Regions from separate parts of the Candidatus Thalassolituus haligoni genome, predicted to be linked through region 1. Evidence: predicted binding sites of a transcription regulator. Region 1 holds the regulator's gene; each other region holds the start of a gene.
What was found. The regulator sigma-54, encoded in region 1, starts transcription at its own class of promoters, with help from an activator protein. The targets are predictions, from matches to a motif close to TGGCACNNNNNTTGCTNT.
Positions count from the first base shown of each region.

Region 2: SOJ49_RS17545 (phenol hydroxylase subunit) is a predicted target of sigma-54. The motif match lies at 2,394-2,411, and genes of this name have one in related genera.
Region 3: SOJ49_RS15450 (formate/nitrite transporter family protein) is a predicted target of sigma-54. The motif match lies at 2,364-2,381, and genes of this name have one in related genera.
Region 4: flhA (flagellar biosynthesis protein FlhA) is a predicted target of sigma-54. The motif match lies at 2,799-2,816, and genes of this name have one in related genera.

Region 1 is NZ_CP139482.1:810,760-816,114, forward strand. It holds gene ptsN (PTS IIA-like nitrogen regulatory protein PtsN) at 1-139, opposite strand, end outside; gene hpf (ribosome hibernation-promoting factor, HPF/YfiA family) at 143-445, opposite strand; gene SOJ49_RS03645 (RNA polymerase factor sigma-54) at 497-1,987, opposite strand; gene lptB (LPS export ABC transporter ATP-binding protein) at 2,117-2,842, opposite strand; gene lptA (lipopolysaccharide transport periplasmic protein LptA) at 2,839-3,375, opposite strand; gene lptC (LPS export ABC transporter periplasmic protein LptC) at 3,365-3,928, opposite strand; gene SOJ49_RS03665 (KpsF/GutQ family sugar-phosphate isomerase) at 3,928-4,905, opposite strand; gene SOJ49_RS03670 (calcium/sodium antiporter) at 4,925-5,355, opposite strand, start outside.
Region 2 is NZ_CP139482.1:3,883,059-3,888,413, reverse strand. It holds gene SOJ49_RS17555 (ABC transporter substrate-binding protein) at 1-1,015, shown strand, start outside; gene SOJ49_RS17550 (LysR family transcriptional regulator) at 1,004-1,900, opposite strand; gene SOJ49_RS17545 (phenol hydroxylase subunit) at 2,447-2,776, shown strand; gene SOJ49_RS17540 (aromatic/alkene monooxygenase hydroxylase subunit beta) at 2,800-3,783, shown strand; gene SOJ49_RS17535 (MmoB/DmpM family protein) at 3,794-4,063, shown strand; gene SOJ49_RS17530 (aromatic/alkene/methane monooxygenase hydroxylase/oxygenase subunit alpha) at 4,201-5,355, shown strand, end outside.
Region 3 is NZ_CP139482.1:3,440,564-3,445,918, forward strand. It holds gene SOJ49_RS15440 (nitrate- and nitrite sensing domain-containing protein) at 242-1,534, shown strand; gene cynS (cyanase) at 1,670-2,110, shown strand; gene SOJ49_RS15450 (formate/nitrite transporter family protein) at 2,636-3,451, shown strand; gene SOJ49_RS15455 (protein kinase) at 3,529-5,262, shown strand; gene SOJ49_RS15460 (FecR domain-containing protein) at 5,270-5,355, opposite strand, start outside.
Region 4 is NZ_CP139482.1:2,918,246-2,923,600, forward strand. It holds gene flhF (flagellar biosynthesis protein FlhF) at 1-466, opposite strand, end outside; gene flhA (flagellar biosynthesis protein FlhA) at 548-2,761, opposite strand; gene SOJ49_RS12980 (homoserine dehydrogenase) at 2,943-4,241, opposite strand; gene alaC (alanine transaminase) at 4,431-5,355, opposite strand, start outside.

The sequences.
Region 1 (5,355 bases):
AAACCTCATCCGATGAGCTGCCATCCACTTCTTCAGCAATCAGCTCTGCCAGAAACTCCAGCAGTTTTTTTTTGCTGGTAATGGCGACATCGGTACGAGTACGTTCAGGCGCAAGAATATCGGCAATCGCTATGCTCATGTGTCAGCCTTGTCCGTGCTGTCGGGCAACCAGTTTTTCTTTGTGTTTCAGCACTTGCCGATCCAGTTTGTCGGCCAGCAAGTCAATGGCAGCGTACATGTCGTCATGGGATGACGTCGCATGAAAATCGGCACCACTGACGTGCAGCGATGCTTCTGCCAGCTGACGGCCTTTTTCAAGGGTCAGGGTAACCTGACCAGAGGTAATGGGTTCGGCATGCCGCTCAAGGCGAACCAGTTTTTCCTTGACGTATTCTTCCATGGCTTCGGTAACTTCGACATGGTGTCCACTGATATTGATGCTCATAAACGGCTCCTTATGGCTCGCTTTAAACCGAACAAGGATCGACGGGGTCGATCAAATCAACTGTTTCCGCTCATTCGATGGCGGAATCATCATTGCCTCACGATATTTGGCCACCGTGCGGCGTGCAACCTGAATTCCCTTGTCTCCGAGGACGACGGCGATCTTGTTGTCACTCAGTGGCTTGCGCGGGTTTTCTTCGCTAATCAGCTTCTTGATCATGGCGCGAATGGCGGTTGATGAACATTCGCCGCCAGCATCGGTACTGACATGGCTGGAGAAAAAGTACTTCAGTTCAAAAATACCACGCGGTGTGTGCATGAATTTTTGCGTCGTTACCCGTGAAATGGTCGACTCGTGCATACCAACGGCATCGGCAATATCATGCAGTACCAGTGGTTTCATAGCTTCTTCGCCCTGCTCAAAAAAGTCGAGCTGATATTCGACAATTTTGGTAGCGACTTTCAGCAGGGTTTCGTTGCGGCTTTGCAGGCTTTTGATAAACCAGCGCGCTTCTTGCAGGTGATCTTTGAGGAAGGCGTTGTCGGCACTGCTGTCTGAGCGGCGCACCAACGAGGCGTAGTCGGAGTTTACCCGCAGTTTGGGGGCAATATCCGGGTTCAGTTCAACGCGCCATTCATCGCGGATGTTACGCACGATCACGTCGGGCACAACGTATTCTGACTGTTCGGAGCTGATTCCGGCTCCTGGTTTGGGATTCAACTCCTTGACCAGGCGTAATACGGCTTTGAGGTCTTCTTCTTTCAGCCGGGTTTTGCGCATCAGCGTGGGGTAGTCTTTACTGCCCAGCAGGGCAATGTAGTCACCGATCACCAGTTTGGCTTCTGCCAGCCAGGGAGTGTCGGCTGGCAGCTGGTTTAACTGCAGGATCAGGCATTCGCGCAGGTCGCGGGCAAAAACACCAGCCGGATCAAACTGTTGCAGGCGTTTGAGTACGGCCTGGACTTCGTCTTCCTCAACCCCAAATTCCGGATCCATGGAACCCAGTACGTCGTCTATGGTGGTGTGGAGGTAGCCGTCGTCGTCGACACCGTCAATCAGCATGGTGGCAATCTCGCGATCGACATCACTCATGGGAGTCAGATTCAGTTGCCATTCCAGATGCCCTTGCAGGTCGTCGGAGGTGGCATGACGGGAGTCGTAGTCAAAGTCGTCGTCGCCGACAGAGCCTGAACCGGAGGAAACGCCAGCGGTAGTCTGGAAGGTATCGTCCCAATTGCTGTCGACCGGCAGGTCATCCGGCATCTTGTCGTCCGACCACTGTTCACCCAGTTCCTGGGTGTCGGTGTCGGTCGCTGTCGCCGTGACGGCGGCTTCTCGCTCCTGATCGCCGTTGGTTTGCTGGGCATCCGTATAGTCGTCGTGCTCGGACTCTTCGAATTCCAGCATGGGATTGGAATCCAGGGCTTCCTGGATTTCCTGTTGCAGATCAAGGGTAGACAATTGCAGCAGTCGAATTGCCTGTTGCAGCTGAGGGGTCATGGTCAGCTGCTGACCCATTTTTAACTGAAGCGATGCTTTCATACAGCGTTATAGTTCATCGGTTGTCGGCATGGTCTGTGCATTATACGCCAGCCTGTGAGGCTGGGAATGCTTTTCATGGTGTCGAAATGAAACAGCGCCGGGCATCATAGCCCTGTAAGCCAGTAAGAATCAAAGACGGAAGTCCTGACCAAGGTAGATGGCCCGAACCTGTTCGTTGGCGAGTACTTCATCGGCGCTGCCTTCGGCAATAATGTGTCCACCGCCTACGATATAGGCTTTTTCACAAATTGCGAGGGTTTCGCGGACGTTGTGATCGGTAATCAGTACGCCAATGCCGCGCGCCTTGAGCTGGCGAATGATGGCCATAATGTCGGATACGGAAATCGGGTCGACACCGGCAAAGGGTTCATCAAGCAAAATAAAGGAGGGTTCGGCGGCCAGTGCCCGGGCAATTTCTACCCGGCGGCGTTCACCGCCGGAGAGTGACATCCCCAGGCTGCTGCGAATGTGCTGGATGTGAAATTCGTCCAGCAGTTGTTCCAGCTGTTGCTGGCGTTGGGGTTTTTTCAGTTCCGTGCGGGTTTCCAGAATGGCCATGATGTTGTCTTCGACGCTGAGCTTGCGGAAGATCGAGGCTTCTTGTGGCAGATAGCCAATGCCTTTCTGGGCACGGCCATGCATGGGCAGGTGACTGATGTCGTCGTCGTCAATTTTGACGCGTCCCTTGTCGGCCTGTACCAGGTTGACAATCATGTAAAAACAGGTGGTTTTACCGGCTCCGTTAGGGCCGAGCAGGCCGACAATTTGTCCGCTGCTGACGGCAAGGGATACGTCTTTGACGACCTCTCGGCCGCTGTAGCTTTTGGCCAGATGTTCCGCCCTGAGCGTTTTCATGGTTGTGCTTCCGTGTCGGGCTGGGGCTGGATAATCACCCGGATACGCTGTTTGTCTTCCGACTCAGCCGTACCATCGGCAGGCGTGTCGGAGCCGCTGGCGGTCACGGTTTCCTGTTCAATGTCGTAGCGAATCAGTTCGCCACTGAAGAGGTTGTTTTCCTGGCGTAATTCGGCATTGCCTTTAAACGCGATTTCCTTGCGGGTGGCGTAAAAATCGATGCGATTGGCGGTTGCCTGAGTGACCGGCTTGTTGCTGCTGACCTGTTGCTGGTAGCGGGCGGGTTGACCTTCGGCGATGGCTTGTTCGAGAATTTTGCCGTTCAGGATCAGTACCAGGCGTTCAGATTCGATTTTCAGAGTACCTTGCGTCAGTACCACATCCCCTTCATAAACGACCATGCCGGTTTTGCGATCGAGTTCGGCGCGGTCGGACTGGATAATCATTTCTTGCTGCCAGTCTTCTGGCAATGCCTCTACCGTGGCAACCAGGGCGCTGGTGAGCAGCAGCAGGGCTGCCAGTTTATTGTACATACCGGGTACTCACGTGTTCTTGAAGGTCGAGGTGTTGACGCTTGATGTCCAGAGTCATGCCTGTTGCGTGGGTAATACTGTTGCCATTACGAATGGTAACCTGTTTGGTCGTAGAGGCTGTAGCCAATTCCGGTTCGTAGAGCAGTTGGCTGGTTTCAATACTCAGATCGTCATTTGTCTGGCCGGTCTCCGCCAGCGAACGTATTTCGACCTGATTGCGTAATTCAACCAGACTGTTGGCATCCTGAATGCGGCCGGATTCAGCACTGACACGCCATGCCTGTTGTGGAGCCGTCTGGGTGATAATAACGGGATTCTCCAGTCGGGTTTCCGAGAAAGCCGGAATATGGCTGGAGCCATCCGCTTGCAGCGTTTGCTGCAGTTGGCCATTAACGTCGTAGTGGCGATGCTGTAATTGCTTGCCATAATAATCCGGTTCAAAACTGACCACCTGGGTTTCAGCGGTGACCAGTTCAGTGGTGTAGCGTTCTACTGCCAGCAAGGCAAGGCCAAAGACCACCGCCAGTACCAGCAGCAGATAGCGCTTGCGCATCAGATGACTCCGGCACGCAGCAAGTCGTGCATGGTAATCACGCCGCAGATGCGGTGGTTTTCAGCCACGACAAGCGCATTGATTTTACTGTCTTCCATAATTTTCAACGCTTCTGCGGCCAACATGCCGGGTAATATGGTTTTGGCATGGCGCGTCATCAGGTCGGCAATAATGGCGGAATGGATATCAACACCATGGTCGATGGTACGGCGCAGGTCGCCATCGGTGAAAATTCCCACCAGATCGCCGGAGGCGGTTTGAATCGTGGTCATCCCGAGGCCTTTGGTGGTCATTTCAAGCAGCGAGCGCGACAGGCTGGATTCCGGCCTGACCGTGGGAATCTCTGGGCCGCTGTGCATGATGTCTTCCACTTTTAGCAACAGACGCCGCCCGAGGCTGCCGCCGGGATGTGAAAACGCGAAGTCTTCGGCGGTAAATCCGCGTGCTTCCAGCAAGGCGATTGCCAGTGCATCTCCCAGTACCAGGGCGCTGGTGGTTGAGGAGGTGGGTGCCAGACCCAGCGGACAGGCTTCTGAATCGACGCTGGCGTTCAGATGGGCAGCCGAGGCCAGACCCAGCGTGGAACGCGGATTGCCGGTGATGCTGATCAAAGGGATCGCCATGCGCTTCAATAACGGCAACAGGCTGGTCACTTCTGCGGTTTCACCGGAGTTACTCAGGGCAATCACGACGTCCACTGCGGTGATCATGCCCATATCGCCGTGACTGGCTTCACCAGGGTGAACAAAAAAGGCCGGTGTCCCTGTGCTGGCCAAGGTGGCCGCAATTTTGTTGCCGATGTGGCCGGATTTACCCATCCCGGTGACCACGACTCGACCCTGGCAAGACAGCATCAGCTGGCAGGCAGTAATAAAATTGCTATCCAGCATGGCTGACAGATTATGAATGGCGCGCTGTTCCAGTTCGATGGTGCGCAGCGCCGATTTCAGAAAATCAAAATCAAATTCAGTGTTCATTGTTATCCGTTGCTTGTCGTTATCCGTTGCTTGTCATCATAAACAGGGTGGTCAGGTAGCCCAGATAGCTCAGCCCAAGCAGGCTGCCACTGAAGCGTCCCATCACTCCACTACGACGATTGAGTATAAACAGTACCAACAGTACCAGAGTCAGAGCCAACATGACGGGCAGGTCGCGATACAGTGCCATTGGTTCGACTGCAACTGTCGCGATCAGACCGGGGACAGGCATCACTGCGAGCAGGTTAAATATGTTGGAGCCAATCACGTTGCCAATCGCAATGTCGTGATGCCCTTTGAGGGCGCTGGCAACCGATGCCGCCAGTTCTGGCAGGCTGGTACCAATGGCAACGATGGTCAGGCCAATCATCAGATCGCTGATGCCAAAGCTGCGGGCAATTTCTGTTGCGCCCCAAACCAGTGCCTTGGAGCTGATCATCAGGCAGACCA
Region 2 (5,355 bases), 1.3 Mb from region 1:
CCAGTCGAGTGTCGATGTTGCCGCACAGGCAGCCCGTGATCTGATTGTCAGGGATCGGGTGGATATTGTACTGGCAGCTTCGACACCGAAAACCACCAATCCGGTGGCCGATATGTGTGAACGCATGGGGGTTCCCTGTGTGACCAATGATGCCCCCTGGCAAAGTTATTTTTTTGGTCGGGGTGGCGATCCGAAGCAAGGCTTCCAGTGGACGTATCATTTTTTCTGGGGGCTGGAGGATGTGATTGAGTCCTATATCTCGCTTTGGCAACAGATCGAGACCAACCGGCGGATTGGTGTGTTGTGGCCGGATGATGCCGATGGCCGGGTATGGGCTGATGAGAGCATGGGCTTTCCGCCAGCGCTGCGCCAAGCCGGGTTTGAGATCGTTGACCCCGGTCGCTTTCAGGCCGATTCCGTCGATTTTGAAGGGATTGTCCGGCAGTTCCGGGAGCAGGAGGTCGACATTGTCTCGGGCGTGTTACCGCCGCCATTTTTTCAGCGCTTCTGGACGGAAGCATTAAAGCAGAACTTCAAACCGCACATCACCACGGTTGCCAAGGCATCCGAATTTCCGTCGTCGCTGTTACCTTTCAAGCGTGATGCCAACGGGCTCAGTGTGGAAGTCTGGTGGAGTCCTGGTTTTCCGTTTTATTCCGGCCTGACCGGGCAATCCGCTTTTGAGCTGGCGCAGGCCTATACCAAAAGCACCGGGCGTAACTGGACGATGCCGCTGGGCTTTAAACATGCTTTGTTTGAGGTGGCTCTGAATGCCCTGAAACATTCCAATGGGCCGGGGCGACTGGAAAGCATTCGTGCGGCGTTGGCGAGCACCGATTATCAGTCGATAGCCGGGCGGATTAATTTCCAGACCGGCCCGGTACCGAATATCAGCAAAACCCCACTGGCGTCGGGACAGTGGGAATATCGTTATCGGCAGCTGGAATTACTGGTGGTGGATAACAAGGGGGAGGATGATATTCCGCTGCAGGCGCGCCTGCGTTCAATGCGCTGATGGCTCGGATGTGGGCAGGGTGAGGTAAGCGCGGAAGCGTTGCAGGTGGTCTGAATTGTCATTTTTACGGATCGACATGACCAGTGGTGAAACCAGCCCCTCTTCGCGGATGGACAGATAGCAGACGTCATTCCGCTGCATCAGGCGCACGGATTCAGGAATAATGGTGACGCCCATACCCGCAGCAACCAGCCCCAGTGCTGTTTGCAGACTGTTGGTTTCAAAAATGTCGTTCAGTTCCAGCCCTCGGGCCTTGAACTGGTTCAGTACCTGGTCGGCAAAACTGGGGCGCGGCGCAGACGGGTAAAGGATCACCTTTTGCTCGCAGATTTGTTGCAGCGACAGATCGTTCCAGGCTGCCAGTCGGCTGGAGGACGATGCCGCAACGATCAGCTTGTCTTTGGTCAGGGGGATGCTGTCGATGGATTCATCACTGATCAGCAGTCGCCCGAAGCCAACGTCAATGCGGCCACTTTTCAAGGCTTCGGTTTGTTGCATTGAGGTGAGTTCAGAGAGCGAAATATCGATGTTGCTGTTGTCACTGATAAAGCGTTGGATCGCTTTGGGAATATGGCTGTACAGCACCGATGGTACAAAGCCTATGCCCATCCAGCGTTTCTTTTCTGCCCCCAAATGATGAGTCGCACGTTTGATTTCCGCAATCCGAGCCAGTACTTGCACCGACTGGTCGTAAAAAAACTGCCCGGCGTTCGTCAGCTTCAGCGGGCGGCTGGAACGATCAATCAGGGTGACTCCCAGCTCCTCTTCCAGGTTCTGCACCTGACGTGACAGTGGCGGCTGTGCCATATGCAGCTCTTCTGCTGCCTTGCTGAAATTCAGCAAGCGGGCCACCGCCTCGTAGTATTTCAGTTGGCGTAATTCCATATATACCTCAATAGTATGAGCAGGATGATGATGGCGATATTTAAGCAGAAATAGCGATAAGAACCGAGATAAAGCCAGAGTTTATATCAACAGGATATGATCACCGACTGGCAGTCAGCCCCGCGAAAGCAGATCTTTCCATTAACCGTCGGGTATGTTCCCGGTTGTGGGACGGAGGCTGTATGGATGTTGGTGGTTACACTGCCGGTTGCTCCCTGACATCATAAAGGTACGTCGTATGAGCGTGAATTTGGTACTGCTTTGTGTCGCTGCCGGGTCTGCGTTATCCACCCAATCGGGCATCAACGCCCGGCTCAGTGCCGGCCCGCGCTTCGCAGCTGGTATGACCTGTCTGTTTTTAAACACCTGGCCGCAACACGGCTTTTACCGCTGTTTGATATTACGCAGTTCGCGTCTTTGCATATTTCATAAAAAACCATCATTTCTCTATAAAATCCTTTAAAAACAAATAGTTATTTAAGGTTTTAAAAGCTGGCACGGCGGCTGCTATAGCTCTGATGACGTAATAACAATAACGAGAACATCATGAGTAGCGCCGAATCTTCTTTGCCCGGTTCTTCCGCCGGTCTGAGTCTGGTGTCGTCCCGCGACCCGCTCCAATCACACACCCGCTATATCCGCGTCAGAAGCGCACCGAACAGCCGTTATGTCGAATTCGATTTCGCAATTGACGACCCGAGCCTGTTCGTCGAGCTGATCCTGCCACAGCAGGCATTTGAAATATTCTGTCAGGCCAATTCGGTGGTCGCTATGACCAAGCAGCAGGCGGCTGGAATTGACGCAGAAATGGACAAATGGCGCTACGGCCACGACACCCTGGTAGGGCGTTCACACAGCAGTGCCAACCAACAATAACAACCAGCAGGTGGGAATAATTTATGAGCGTTGAAATCAAGACAGCAACACTGGAGCCAGTGCGTAATACCTTCACACCCATCGCCAAACGCTTTGGCGACAAACCGGCCAGTCGTTACCAGGAGGCTTCCTACGATATTCAGGGGGTGACCAACTTTCACTACAAACCGGCCTGGAATGAAGAATTCGAGATCAATGATGCACGCCGCACTGCCATTCAGATGGAAGATTGGTACAGCCTGAAAGATCCGCGCCAGTTCTATTACGGCACCTACGTCGGCAGTCGCGGCAAAATGCAGGAAAACGCTGAAAACAACTACAGCTTTTTTGAAAAACGCCACTTTGCCGCGCGCTTGCCAGACGTCGTTAAAGAGAAATTGATTCGTCTGGTCGTGCCTCTGCGTCACGTTGAACAAGCTGCCAACCTGAACAATATGTACGGTGTTTCCGTTGGTTATGGCACCACCATCACCCAAGCGCTGGTGTACGAAGGTATGGATCGGCTGGGGATTGCTCAGTACCTCTCCCGTATTGGCCTGATTCTCGATGGCAATACCGGCACGGCGCTGGAGCAGGCGAAGCAATTTTGGATGAACGACGGCTGTTGGCAAGGTGTGCGTGCGCTGTGTGAAGAAACCCTGGTGCAGCAAGACTGGTTCGAGCTCGTCATTGCCCAGAACCTGATTATCGACACGCTGATTGGCGATCTCTATTACCGCCAGCTGGATCAATGGCTGGCTGATCAGGACGTTCCCGACGTTAGCATGTTGCTGGAATTTATGCAGGAATGGCAAAAAGACCGTAATCGCTGGCTCGATAGCATCCTTAAGCTGGCGGCGGCTGAATCCGACAGCAACCGGGCGCAACTGCTCACCTGGGCGGACAAGTGGAGCGCCAAGGCCAGCGTTGCTCTGACGCCGGTCGCGCTGGAATTACTGGGTGAAGACGCACTTTCCCAGGCGCAAGACGTACTGGCAACGCGCCTCAACAAACTCGGTATCAAATAAGGATTCCACTATGACCAAGGTGTATATCGCCCTGCAGGATAACGACGTTTCCCATTACCTGGTGGAAGCCATTGAAGCAGATAACCCGGACGTTACGGTGCAGTACATGCCCGCGATGATTCGCATCGAAAACGAACACCAGTTGATTGTTAAGCGCGCAACCGTGGAAGAAAAACTCGGCCGCGATTGGGATGTGCAGGAACTGTCGCTGAGCTTGATCACCATTGGTGGCAACGTTGAGGAAGACGAAGACGCCTTTACTCTGACCTGGAACCAGTAATCAGCGCCAGTGCTGTGACGGTGTTGGGCATGACTTTTGGTATGGCCCAACAGCCAGAGTGACAGCACAAAACAACAACGCGCCGAGCGTCTGCCTCAGGCAACGTTCGACCTGAAAAATAAAAAAGGGGCCACACCATGGCGACCAAAAAGCTCAATATGAAAGACAAATACAAAATGCTGACCCGTGATCTCGACTGGGAGTTTTCCTATCAGGATCGCAAGCAAGCCTTTCCGTATGAAGAATTTGAAGGCATCAAGATTACCGACTGGTCGAAATGGGAAGACCCATTTCGTCTGACCATGGATTCCTACTGGAAATACCAGTCAGAAAAAGAGAAAAAGCTGTACGCCATTCTCGATGCTTTTGCCCAGAATAACGGCCATTTGAATATTTCTGATCCGAAATACGTCAACGCACTCAAAGTATTTTTGGGCGGCGTGACGCCGGTGGAATATCAGGCCTTCCAGGGTTTTGCGCATGTTGGTCGCCAGTTTGGCGGCGTTGGGGCACGGGTTGCTTGCCAGATGCAGTCGATCGATGAGTTACGGCATGTGCAGACCCAGGTGCATGCCATGAGCCATTACAACAAGTACTTCGATGGTCTGCACAACTGGTCTGGCATGCAGGACAAGGTTTGGTACATGTCGGTACCGGTCTCTTTCTTCCACGATGCCCGTGCGGCTGGCCCGTTTGAATTTCTGGTAGCGATTTCGTTCAGCTTCGAATACGTGCTCACCAATCTGTTGTTTGTGCCGTTTATGTCGGGTGCTGCCTATAACGGCGATATGGCCACCGTCACGTTTGGTTTTTCTTCCCAGTCGGACGAAGCCCGCCATATGACTCTGGGCCTGGAAGTGATCAAGTTCCTGCTGGAGCAGCATGAAGACAACGTCCCCATCGTACAGAAGTGGGTCGACAAATGGTTTTGGCGCGGCACCCGAGTGCTGGGGATTGTTGCCATGATGATGGACTACATGCTGCCCAACAAAGTGATGAGTTGGCGCGAAGCCTGGGAGGTTTACTTTGAAGAAGCAGGCGGTGCCTTGTTCAAGGATCTCGCCCGTTATGGTATTCGTCCGCCGAAGTACGCCGATATCGCCACCGCACAGATGGATCATATGTCGCATCAGACCTGGTGGAATTTCTACAACTTCGGTGAAGCCGCCGGCTTCCATACCTGGATTCCGACCGCTACCGAGCTGGACTGGCTCAGTGAGAAATACCCGGACACCTTCGACAAGTACTACCGTCCACGCTGGGAGCTGGCCAAAAAGATGGAAGCAGAAGGC
Region 3 (5,355 bases), 1.7 Mb from region 1:
CTGAACGCTGATTTCGACAAAGACTGGAAATCTATCGATGAGGATTTCAAGAAAAGTATCCTCCTGTTGTCGAACGCCTAAAATGTATATCAAGTATTCCCGCCCCCGCAGTATCAGGGCTGTTGCCTGCCTTTAAGCCACTTTGTCAGCTGGCCCTGCGGATACAAGACAAAGCGCTGTGGAACCATGGCCGCCCTTGTTATCCTCCCAATATGAGTTCAAACCCATACTGTGATTGCTGATGATACTGACGACTGAAGATTTTCTGCTAGCTGCCAAACGCGCTGAGATCAGCGCCCTGAAACAACTGTTAGTAAGTAGTGGTCTGGTCACCAGGGTCACCGATCTGATCCATGAACTGCAACGTGAACGCGGTTTATCCAATATTTATCTGGTCTCTCACGGGCAGCGCTTCGCCAGTCAACGGCTGGATGAGTTAAACGCTACAGAACAAGCGGAGCATGTTTTTCGGGCAGCGCTGTCACTGCTGGATCTTGATGGTGACTCACCTGCTTCCGCCCGCTTGTTCAGTGCCCTGGCGTTTGTGTTGCACTGTTTGGATGAGTTGCCAGCACTGCGAGTACGGGTGAGTGAGCAGCTACTCACTGCGGCTGAAAATACCCGGCTGTTCAACCGCATCATTTCCGGCTTGCTCAGTGTGGTGTTTGAAGCAGCCGATATTGCCAGCGACCCCGATATCACTCGCGCACTGGTCGCCATGTTCAACTTTGTTCAGGGCAAAGAATATTCTGGCCAGGAGCGGGCTTGGGGAGTGATCGGTTTTACCGCTGGCGAGTTCACCAAAAAGCAGCAGGAACGTATCAAGACCCTTCAGGATGCCCAGCACCGTTGTTTCGATATTTTTGCCAGTTTGACCCAGGCGGTGCCCGCCGACCAATGGCGTCAGGCAGAAAGTAGTGAAGCCACCATCGAGTTGAACAAGTTACGTAACATGATTGCCCGATTCCGCCGTAGCGATACGCTACCAACGGCGATCAGCGAAGTCTGGTATGAGCTGTCAACGCACAGAATTGATCAGATGCAGACGATTGAAAAAGAGCTGGCCTCTGAACTGCTTCACCTCTGCCAGCAAAAAATTGCCCAAGCGGAAAAAGATCTGCATCTGCATCACAACCACATCCGCGAGTTGACGGATATCGAGGAGCTGCCGTTGTCTTCGCTGTCTTCCTTGCCAAACTCGGTTAGCGAATCAGACAAACTGACAGTGACTCCCGGATTTAATACCAAGCTGGCCAGCTCGATTTCAGAACTGGTACAGCGCCAGGCTGAGCATCTGGAACGGATGAGCGATGAACTGAGGCAGGCCCGTCAGGCCCTGGATGAGCGTAAGCTGATCGAGAAGGCCAAGGGCTTGCTGATGCAGAATCAGGGGATCAATGAGGAAGAGGCTTATCGCCAGATTCGTCAGGCAGCGATGGATAACAAAAAGCGTATTGTCGAAGTCGCCAGTAATATCATCAGCGTCTCTGAAATGCTGCAATTAGGCAGCAGTAAAAGCGACTTGCTGGAATAATGTTCCAACACCAAGACTCCTTGGTTATTGTCCACTTGGTTACTCTGCTCCTCGTTACTATTCCTGACAGCCTTTAATTTTTTGGCATTATAAATGCCACTTTCCCAAACCCTCTCTAATCCCCGGAGTGCTGTAATGAACAAACTGGAAATGACTGAAGCCATTATTCTGGCCAAACAGGCCAAGGCATTAAGCTGGGAAGCCATCGCTGCCTCCATGGCGATGGGGACTGTCTGGGTCACCTCGGCCTGCCTGGGTAAAAACAGCATGCCGGAAAACGCGGCCAGTAAACTATGCGACATCCTCGAACTGTCTGAAGAGGTCAAAGCGGCATTGATTGCCTACCCCACCAAAACCTGGGAACAGCAAGTGCCGCAAGATCCGCTGGTATACCGCCTGTACGAAATCGTTGGTGTTTATGGCGATACACTGAAAGAAGTGATTCAGGAGAAATTTGGCGACGGTATCATGAGTGCCATCGATTTCACTATGGATGTCGAAAAAATCGAAGACCCCAAAGGAGATCGGGTACTACTGACGATGAATGGCAAGTTCCTGCCCTACAAAGCCTGGTAATCTGCACGATTCAGCGGGCCTGGTGGCCCGCATTTCCGAAGCACCAGCGGCGGTTGAAACAGTGACAGCGACTGCTCGGTGCACACTGATTCAGCGATATGTTTCTCCCTGTCAGGACGCGCACTCATTTAGAGCGTCCGAAAAGTCATAGCCCTAAAATAACTCATCAATAATTCCATGAGCAATGGTCTGATTGATCACCCATCACGTTAAAATCATAATAAACACTTAAAAATCAATTGGTTGATAATAATGGCATATTAAATGCTTTATGATCTCCAGACGGTGAATCAATGGTGATTCCCGGTCTAGAAAACAACGACGTTGAGTGCTTCCCTGACTTTTGCCTGCGGATGGTGCCACGTCGTGCTCTGCAGCATGTCGAAACACCTCGTTCGGACAGGTTCAAACGCCAGCGACCACTCAATTCAGTGACCTGAGCATTCGTGTTAGCCCTTTGGCGGCATGAACCAACTATTCGGTATCGACCTTGACCCGATACCTACCGAACCAGAGGAATTTGATATGTCCTATCTCGCGCCTTCCGAGTTTGTGACCAAGATGGTCGATGCCGGTGAAGAAAAAATCTTCATGTCGACCAAAGACACCCTGATCCGTGCCTTTATGGCCGGTGCCATCTTGGGTCTGGCTGCCGTATTTGCCATTACCGTTGCCATGAAGAGTGGCTCTCCGATTCTCGGTGCCTGTCTGTTCCCGGTTGGCTTTATCATGTTGTACCTGATGAAATTTGACCTGTTGACCGGTGTGTTCACGCTGGTGCCACTGGCACTGATCGACAAGCGTCCAGGCTGTAACATGCCGCAACTGCTGCGCAACTGGGGCTTGGTGTTTATTGGTAACTTCGCTGGTGCTCTGATGACAGCCTTTATGGTGTCTTTCATCCTGACTTATGGCTACAACACCGACGGTGGTGCCATTGCCGAGAAAGTGAGCCACATCGGTGAATCCCGCACCGTGGGTTATGCTGCCCACGGTCTTGATGGTTGGCTAACCATTTTCATTCGCGGCATGTTGTGCAACTGGATGGTGTCTATGGGCGTGGTGGGCGCCATGATCTCCACCTCGGCTACCGGCAAAATGGCGGCTATGTGGATGCCGGTTATGCTGTTCTTCTTTATGGGTTTTGAACACTCCATTGTGAACATGTTTCTGTTCCCGTTCTCTATGATCATGGGAGGTGACTTTACCTTTATGCAGTACCTGATCTGGAACGAACTACCAACGGCACTGGGCAACTTGTTTGGTGGCTTCCTGCTGGTTGGTCTGCCGCTGTACTTCACTCACGTACGCACCGGTGCCAAGCGCCAACTGGGTTCTTGATCCCTTCCCATGATGCAAGATAGAAGAGAGGGCCGTTGGCCCTCTTTTTTTGACTAACAGATGTCAGGAAATCATGCATGACCCAACGCCTCTGTATTGCCGCAGGCCAATATTCTGACAAGGGCATTAAAGCCAAAAACCAGGACTACCTGGGTCTGGTCAGCCCCACTCCGCCCCAGCTTATTCTCAAGGGCATCACAGCGGCGATTGCGGATGGTATCAGTAGTAGCGACGTCAGCCATATTGCCAGTGAAACCGCCATTAACAGTCTGCTGGAAGATTATTACTGCACCTCGGAAACCTGGACCGTGCAACACTCCGGTGAGCAGGTCATGCGGGCGATTAACGGCTGGCTCTATTCGCAAACCCGGCGCAGTGAATTCCGCTTTGATATCAACAGGGGGTATGTCTGCACACTCAGCGCACTGATTCTGCGCGGCCATAACGCCCATATTTTTCACGTCGGTGACAGCCGTATATACCGGCTGCGAGACCAGGCGCTGGAACAGCTCACCAGCGATCACCGACTCTGGGAATCTGCCGAAAAGAGTTATCTGGCCCGCGCCATGGGCATGGCTGAAAGCGTGGAGGTTGAATATCGCCATACCAGCCTGCAAGCCGAGGATGTGTTTATCCTTACCACCGATGGTATCTATGAATACGTAACACCGGAATATCTGCGTGAAACCATTCGCCAGCATGCTGATGATCTGGATAACGCTGCCGAGCAGATCGCCCGGCATGCACTGGATAACGGCAGTGACGACAACCTGAGTATCCAGCTGATCCGCATGACTGCCGTCCCCGACAGCAGCCAGACATCGCTACTGCCCGACGTGACCCGGCTGCCACTGCCTCCGGCGCTGGAGCCAGGCATGACGTTTGATGGCTACGAGATCATACGTAACCTGCATACCACCAGCCGCAGCCATGTATTTTTGGCCCGTGATCTGCCAAGCAACGAAAAAGTCGTACTCAAGCTGCCGTCTGTCGAGCAGCAACACAATGAGGACTATCTCGAACGTCTGATGATGGAAGAGTGGATTGGTCGGCGCATCCAGAATGCCCACGTTATCCAGCCATGGATACCGGACAGACCTCGCCAATATCTTTATACCGTCAGCGAATACTTTGAAGGCCGCACCTTGGCGCAATGGCTAAGGGACAATCCCAAACCGACACTGGAGCAGGTACGCGTCATCATCGATCAGGTTGCCCGTGGTCTGCGTGCTTTTCATCGACTGGAAATGCTGCATCAGGATCTCAAGCCAGATAACCTGATGATTGACGATGAAGGGCGATTAAAAATCATTGATTTTGGCTCCACCAGCGTGCGTGGACTGGCAGAAATCGGACTCGACAATAGCAACGAATTGCCCGGTACAGCGCTGTATATGGCACCGGAATATTTTCTTGGTCAGGGAGGCCAGCCACAGTCTGACCAGTTTTCGCTGGGGGTACTGGCCTACCATTTACTAAGCGGTAAATTCCCTTATGGCGTGGAAGTGGCACGCTGCAAATCAGTGTCTGCCCAGCGGCGGCTGCAATACCGCAGTATTCTGGTGGATGAGGAGTCTGAAGTGCCTGCCTGGGTCGATGACGCTATCCAGAAAGCAACCCGTATTGATCCGTACAAGCGCTACGACGATATGTTCGAGTTTGTGCACGACCTGCACACACCGAATCAGGATTTTTTACGCAAGGCTCGCCCACCGCTGATGGAGCGTAACCCGGTGGCTTTCTGGCAAGGCGCTGCCATCATCGAGCTGGTCGTACTGTTGATTCTGGCCTATCAGCTGGTTGTTGGCTAACAGGACGCTAGCGACCGCTCAGAAGCAGGCGGTCATCCGTCACTTGCAGTTTCAGATCAAACAGATTGGCAATCAACGCCAGCGTTGTCTGCA
Region 4 (5,355 bases), 2.1 Mb from region 1:
CGCTGCCACCGTGGCTGACCATCCAGTTTTTTAATTCACTCAGTTCACCACTCATGCGTTCCATCATCTGGTGATACTGGCTGTCATTACTGCTGGCAGACGGCCGTGACGATTGCTCCCTGCCGTCTTCCAACACCGGTGTTGATGACGGTCGTGTTGACGGCTGTGCTCCTGCTCTGTCCGGCATGCTTACGGGGGTAAATTCAGGTAATGGCTCTCCAGCAGCGCGGGCACGCTGACGTTCACGGCTCATATCCTTGGCGCGCTCCAGTTCCCGCTGCAGTTCGAGCTGACGTTCAACCTCGACCGGATTCTGTTGCTCACTCTGGTAATCCAGCGCGGCGACCACTTCAAACCCCTCGGCGACTTTCTTGCTCGACAGAATGACGGCATCAGCCCCCAGATCCTGGGACACCAGCCGTAACGCCTGCTGCATATTGGTTCCCATGAAGCGTTTTACTTTCATAGCCACATCTCGCTCTGAATCATCAGGGATTTCCCCAATGCGGTTATCCAGTGACCAACCCTTGCCACCCGGTGTTTTTTATCAACGTTTACTGCCGACAGCAGCCGCAATATTGATACTCTTGTTGTCCGGTATTTCCTGGTACGCCAGCACATGAAGCTGCTCCAGGGTGTTACGAACAAACTGCGCCATCGCTGCCCGTATCTGACTGGTCACCAGCAATACCGCCGGGTGGCCCGCCATTTCCTGTGCCTGCACGGCTTCCGCTAACGAGCGTTGCAAGGTGTCGGCCATTGCCGGTTCAAGAATCAAACCGGCTTGCCCACCCGTTTGCTGCGCCTGCTGTAATGACTGTTGATAGGACTTGAGCAATAACTGTTCCAGTCCTGGATCCAGGGTGACAACCGGCAGCTCATCCCCGTGGCCATAGATGTTCTGGACGATCAGGCGCCGCAGACCCATACGGGCCGATGCCACCAGAGCGGCAGGATCTTGACTATTGGCGGGGCTATTCGCCAAAGATTCGGCGATTGAGCGCAGATCCCGAATCGGCACCTGCTCTTTCAACAGACTTTGCAGTACGGTCAGTAACTGGCTGATCGAGACTTTATTCGGTACCAGCTCTTCAGCCAGCTTGGGGGAGGAAGTCGCTAGCATGTCCAGCAGCTTCTGTACGTCTTCGTGTCCCAATAATTCGTGGGCGTGACGATAGAGTTTCTGATTCAGATGGGTCGCGACAACGGTACTGGCATCCACCACGGTGTAACCGAGTGTCTGGGCGCGGTCTTTCTGGCTGGATTCAATCCAGAACGCATCCATCCCGAATGCCGGGTCACGTGCCGCGATGCCGTCAATCTTGCCAAAAACTTCACCGGGATTAATCGCCATTTCCCGTTCCGGGTAAATTTCGGCTTCAGCCAGCGTAACCCCCATCAGGGTGATGCGGTATTGGTTGGGTAACAGATCGAGATTGTCGCGAATATGAACCGAAGGCATCAGGAAACCCAGATCTTGCGATAGCTTGCGCCGCACCCCCTTGATCCGGTTCAACAGCTGGCCACCCTGATGTTTGTCGACCAACGGAATCAAACGATAGCCCACTTCCAGACCGACGCGATCCACCGGTTCCACGTCGTCCCAGCCCAGCTCCTTGACCTCCAGCTGCTTGATCGCTTGTTCGGCTTTTTCTTTCGGTGCTTCCAGCGCCCCGCCACTGCCCCGCACCGGCAATTTTTCCTGGGCTTTGGGCTTGCCGCCCAGCCGTTTCACCACCGCATCCCCCAACTGGCCGCCCTCTTTCTTGTAACGAATGGCATAAGCCAGACCGCCCGCCACCAGCGCGGAACTGAGGAAGATGGTATGCGGCATACCGGGCACAACCCCCATCAGGAACATCAATCCGGCAGCAACCCCCAGTGCTTGGGGGGCGGCAAACATCTGGCCAAACACCTGCGCACCCATGCCTTCATCACCGCCATTACGCGTCACCATAATGGCAGTCGCGGTCGACAGCAGCAGCGACGGAATCTGGGCAACCAGACCGTCACCAATAGCCAGCAAGGTATACACCTCCACGGCATCGGCAAAATTGAGGTTGTGCTGGCCCATGCCGATAGCAAAACCACCAACAACGTTAATGATCAGAATCAGAATACCGGCGACGGCGTCGCCTTTGACAAATTTGCTGGCACCGTCCATCGAGCCATAAAAATCGGCTTCCGCCGCGACCTCGTTACGCCGACTGCGGGCCTGGTCGGCATCAATCAAACCGGCATTAAGATCCGCATCGATGGCCATTTGCTTGCCCGGCATGGCATCCAGAGTGAAGCGAGCACTCACTTCGGACACCCGTCCGGCACCCTTGGTGACCACCACAAAGTTGATGATCATGAGGATCATAAAGACCACCAGACCAACGGCGTAGTTACCGCCAATCAATACCTCGCCGAAGGCTTCGATCACCTTGCCAGCAGAGTCTCCCCCTTCATGGCCATTCATCAACACCACGCGAGTGGAGGCAACGTTTAACGCCAGCCGCAACAAGGTTGCCACCAGCAGGATGGTCGGGAAAATAGTGAAATCGAGTGGCCGCAGGGCATACACACTCACCAGCAACACAACAATCGACAGAGCAATGTTGAAGGTAAAAAACGTATCCAACAGCAAGGGCGGCAGCGGCAGCGTCATCATCCCCAACAGGATCACCACCATTAATGGCACACTGAGGTTACCCTGGGACAGCAGCGACATACCTTGCTTGACGTGAGAAAACACTTGAGATGTGGCCAATGCCATAACCCTACCTGTCAAAAAACCGTTATCAGACAGGGGGATCGCAATAAATGGGCCAGAAGCAAGAAATCGGAAATCGGAAATCGGAAATCGGAAATCGGAAATCGGAAATCGGAAATCGGAAATCGGAAATCGGGAATCGGGAATCGGGACAAGGCGGCCGATAACGGCCGCCTGACCAGCATCAGTCCAGGTGTTCAACCCGAATACGGGTCACATCGCCAACCGTGCTGTCCAGCGCCTGAATAGCGGCAATGGCACCGTTCATGGTTTTTTCCACGATACGATGCGTCAGCAAAATGATCTGTGCCAGCTCTTCACCTTCTTTTGGCTCTTTCTGGATGATGGCTTCAATATTGATGCCGCGCTCACTCAGAATCGTCGCGACTGACGCCAGCACACCGGTTTTGTCCTGTACCTGGATCCGCAGGTAGTAGGAAGTTTCAACCTCCTCAATCGGCAAGACCTGCTCGTTTTCAATCTCGTTATAAGCCAGGTGATTGACACGGGCAGCCGCATCCGCTTCCAACGTGCGGGCCAGATCAATAATATCCGCTACGACGGCAGACGCGGTTGGGCCAGCACCGGCACCGGCACCGACGTACAGTGTATCGCCGACGGCATTGCCGTTGACCATCACGGCGTTTAATACGCCATCAACCTTGGCAATTGGCCGGGCTTCCGGAATCAGGGTCGGATGCACACGTAAATCGATGCCTTTTTCTGTCTGGCGGCTGACACCCAGATGTTTGATGCGATACCCCAGTTCTTCGGCATACTCGACGTCATCCTGAGTAATTTTGCTGATGCCTTCGGTATAGCAGCGCGCAAATTGCAGCGGAATACCGTAGGCAATCGACGCCAGAATCGTCAGTTTGTGGGCAGCATCGATACCCTCAACATCAAACGTCGGATCGGCTTCAGCGTAACCCAGCTGCTGGGCTTCTTGCAGTACGTCGTTAAAATCTCGGCCCTTGTCGCGCATCTCGGTCAGGATAAAGTTACCCGTACCGTTGATAATACCGGCCAGCCAGTTGATACGGTTGGCAGCCAGTCCTTCCCGCAGCGCCTTGATGATAGGAATACCACCGGCCACACCGGCTTCGTACATGACCGATACGCCTTTCGCTTCCGCCAAGGCAAAAATCTCTTCACCGTGTTCCGCAATCAGCGCCTTGTTAGCCGTCACTACGTGCTTGCCGTGCTCAATGGCCGTCATCACCAGCTCACGTGCCACCTCGTAGCCACCAATCAGTTCCACCACCACATCGATATCGGGGTTTTTAGCCACTTCAAAAATATCGCTGGTCATAGGAATATTGCGGGTGTCGCAATCCGGATTGGGACGACGCGTTCCGATTTGCGCCACAATAATCTCGCGACCTGCCCGGCGTGCAATATTTTTCGCATTGGTGGTCAGTACATTAAACGTACCACCACCGACTGTACCTAAACCGCAGATACCTACTTTTACCGGCTTCAAGGTCTTCTCCTCTCTTCTGGATTAAATCGAACGTTGCAGCGCTGTGCGTCGTTCTTACGTTGTTTGATGCTGACTGCAATAACGGCTTCACATTAACGGCTTTTACCGTCATGCCGCCACAGTCGCCGTCATGCGTACTTGCACGCCTGAGTATGCAGTGCTGCCCAGTGCGCTGTTCCGTTGCCCGGCTCAGTCACCCTGATAGTGACCATCCTTGCGCAGCATATTCTTGATGCCACGTAATGCCTGACGCGTGCGTTGATCGTTTTCAATCAGCGCCAGTCGTACATGATCATCGCCGTACTCACCAAAACCGATGCCGGGAGATACCGCGACCCTGGCTTCCAGCAATAACTTTTTACTGAACTCCAGCGACCCCATAGAACGATACGGTTCAGGAATGCGTGCCCAGACAAACATGGTGGCCTTCGGAATCTCGACCTGCCAGCCCATGTCATTCAGACCCTTGCACAACACATCGCGACGATGCTTGTACATCTCGCAGATCTCCCCGACCACCGACTGATCGCCTTCCAGTGCCGCAATCGCCGCCACCTGAATGGGGGTGAATGTACCATAATCGAGGTAGGACTTGATCCTGCCAAGCGCATGAATCAGGTCTTTATTACCGCAGCAAAAACCCACTCGCCAGCCCGGCATGTTGTAGCTTTTTGACAACGAGAAAAACTCCACCGCCACTTCTCTGGCGCCTTCTACCTGCAGAATGGACGGCGGCTGATAACCATCAAACGCAATGTCGGCATAAGCCAGATCCTGTACTACCCAGATTTCATGCTCACGAGCCATATCTACCACTCGTTCGAAAAAATCCAGTTCGACACACTGACCGGTTGGATTACCGGGAAAATTAAGCACCAGCATTTTTGGCTTCGGCCAACTGGTTTTGATCGCTTTTTCCAGCTCGGCAAAAAAATCCACATCCGGCGTCAGTGGCACATGGCGAATATCGGCACCGGCCAACACAAAACCGTAAGGATGAATCGGATACGCCGGATTCGGCACCAGCACCGCATCGCCAGGGCCCAGCGTCGCCAGCGCCAAATGCGCCAAACCTTCCTTCGACCCAATGGTGGTAATCACTTCCGTATCCGGA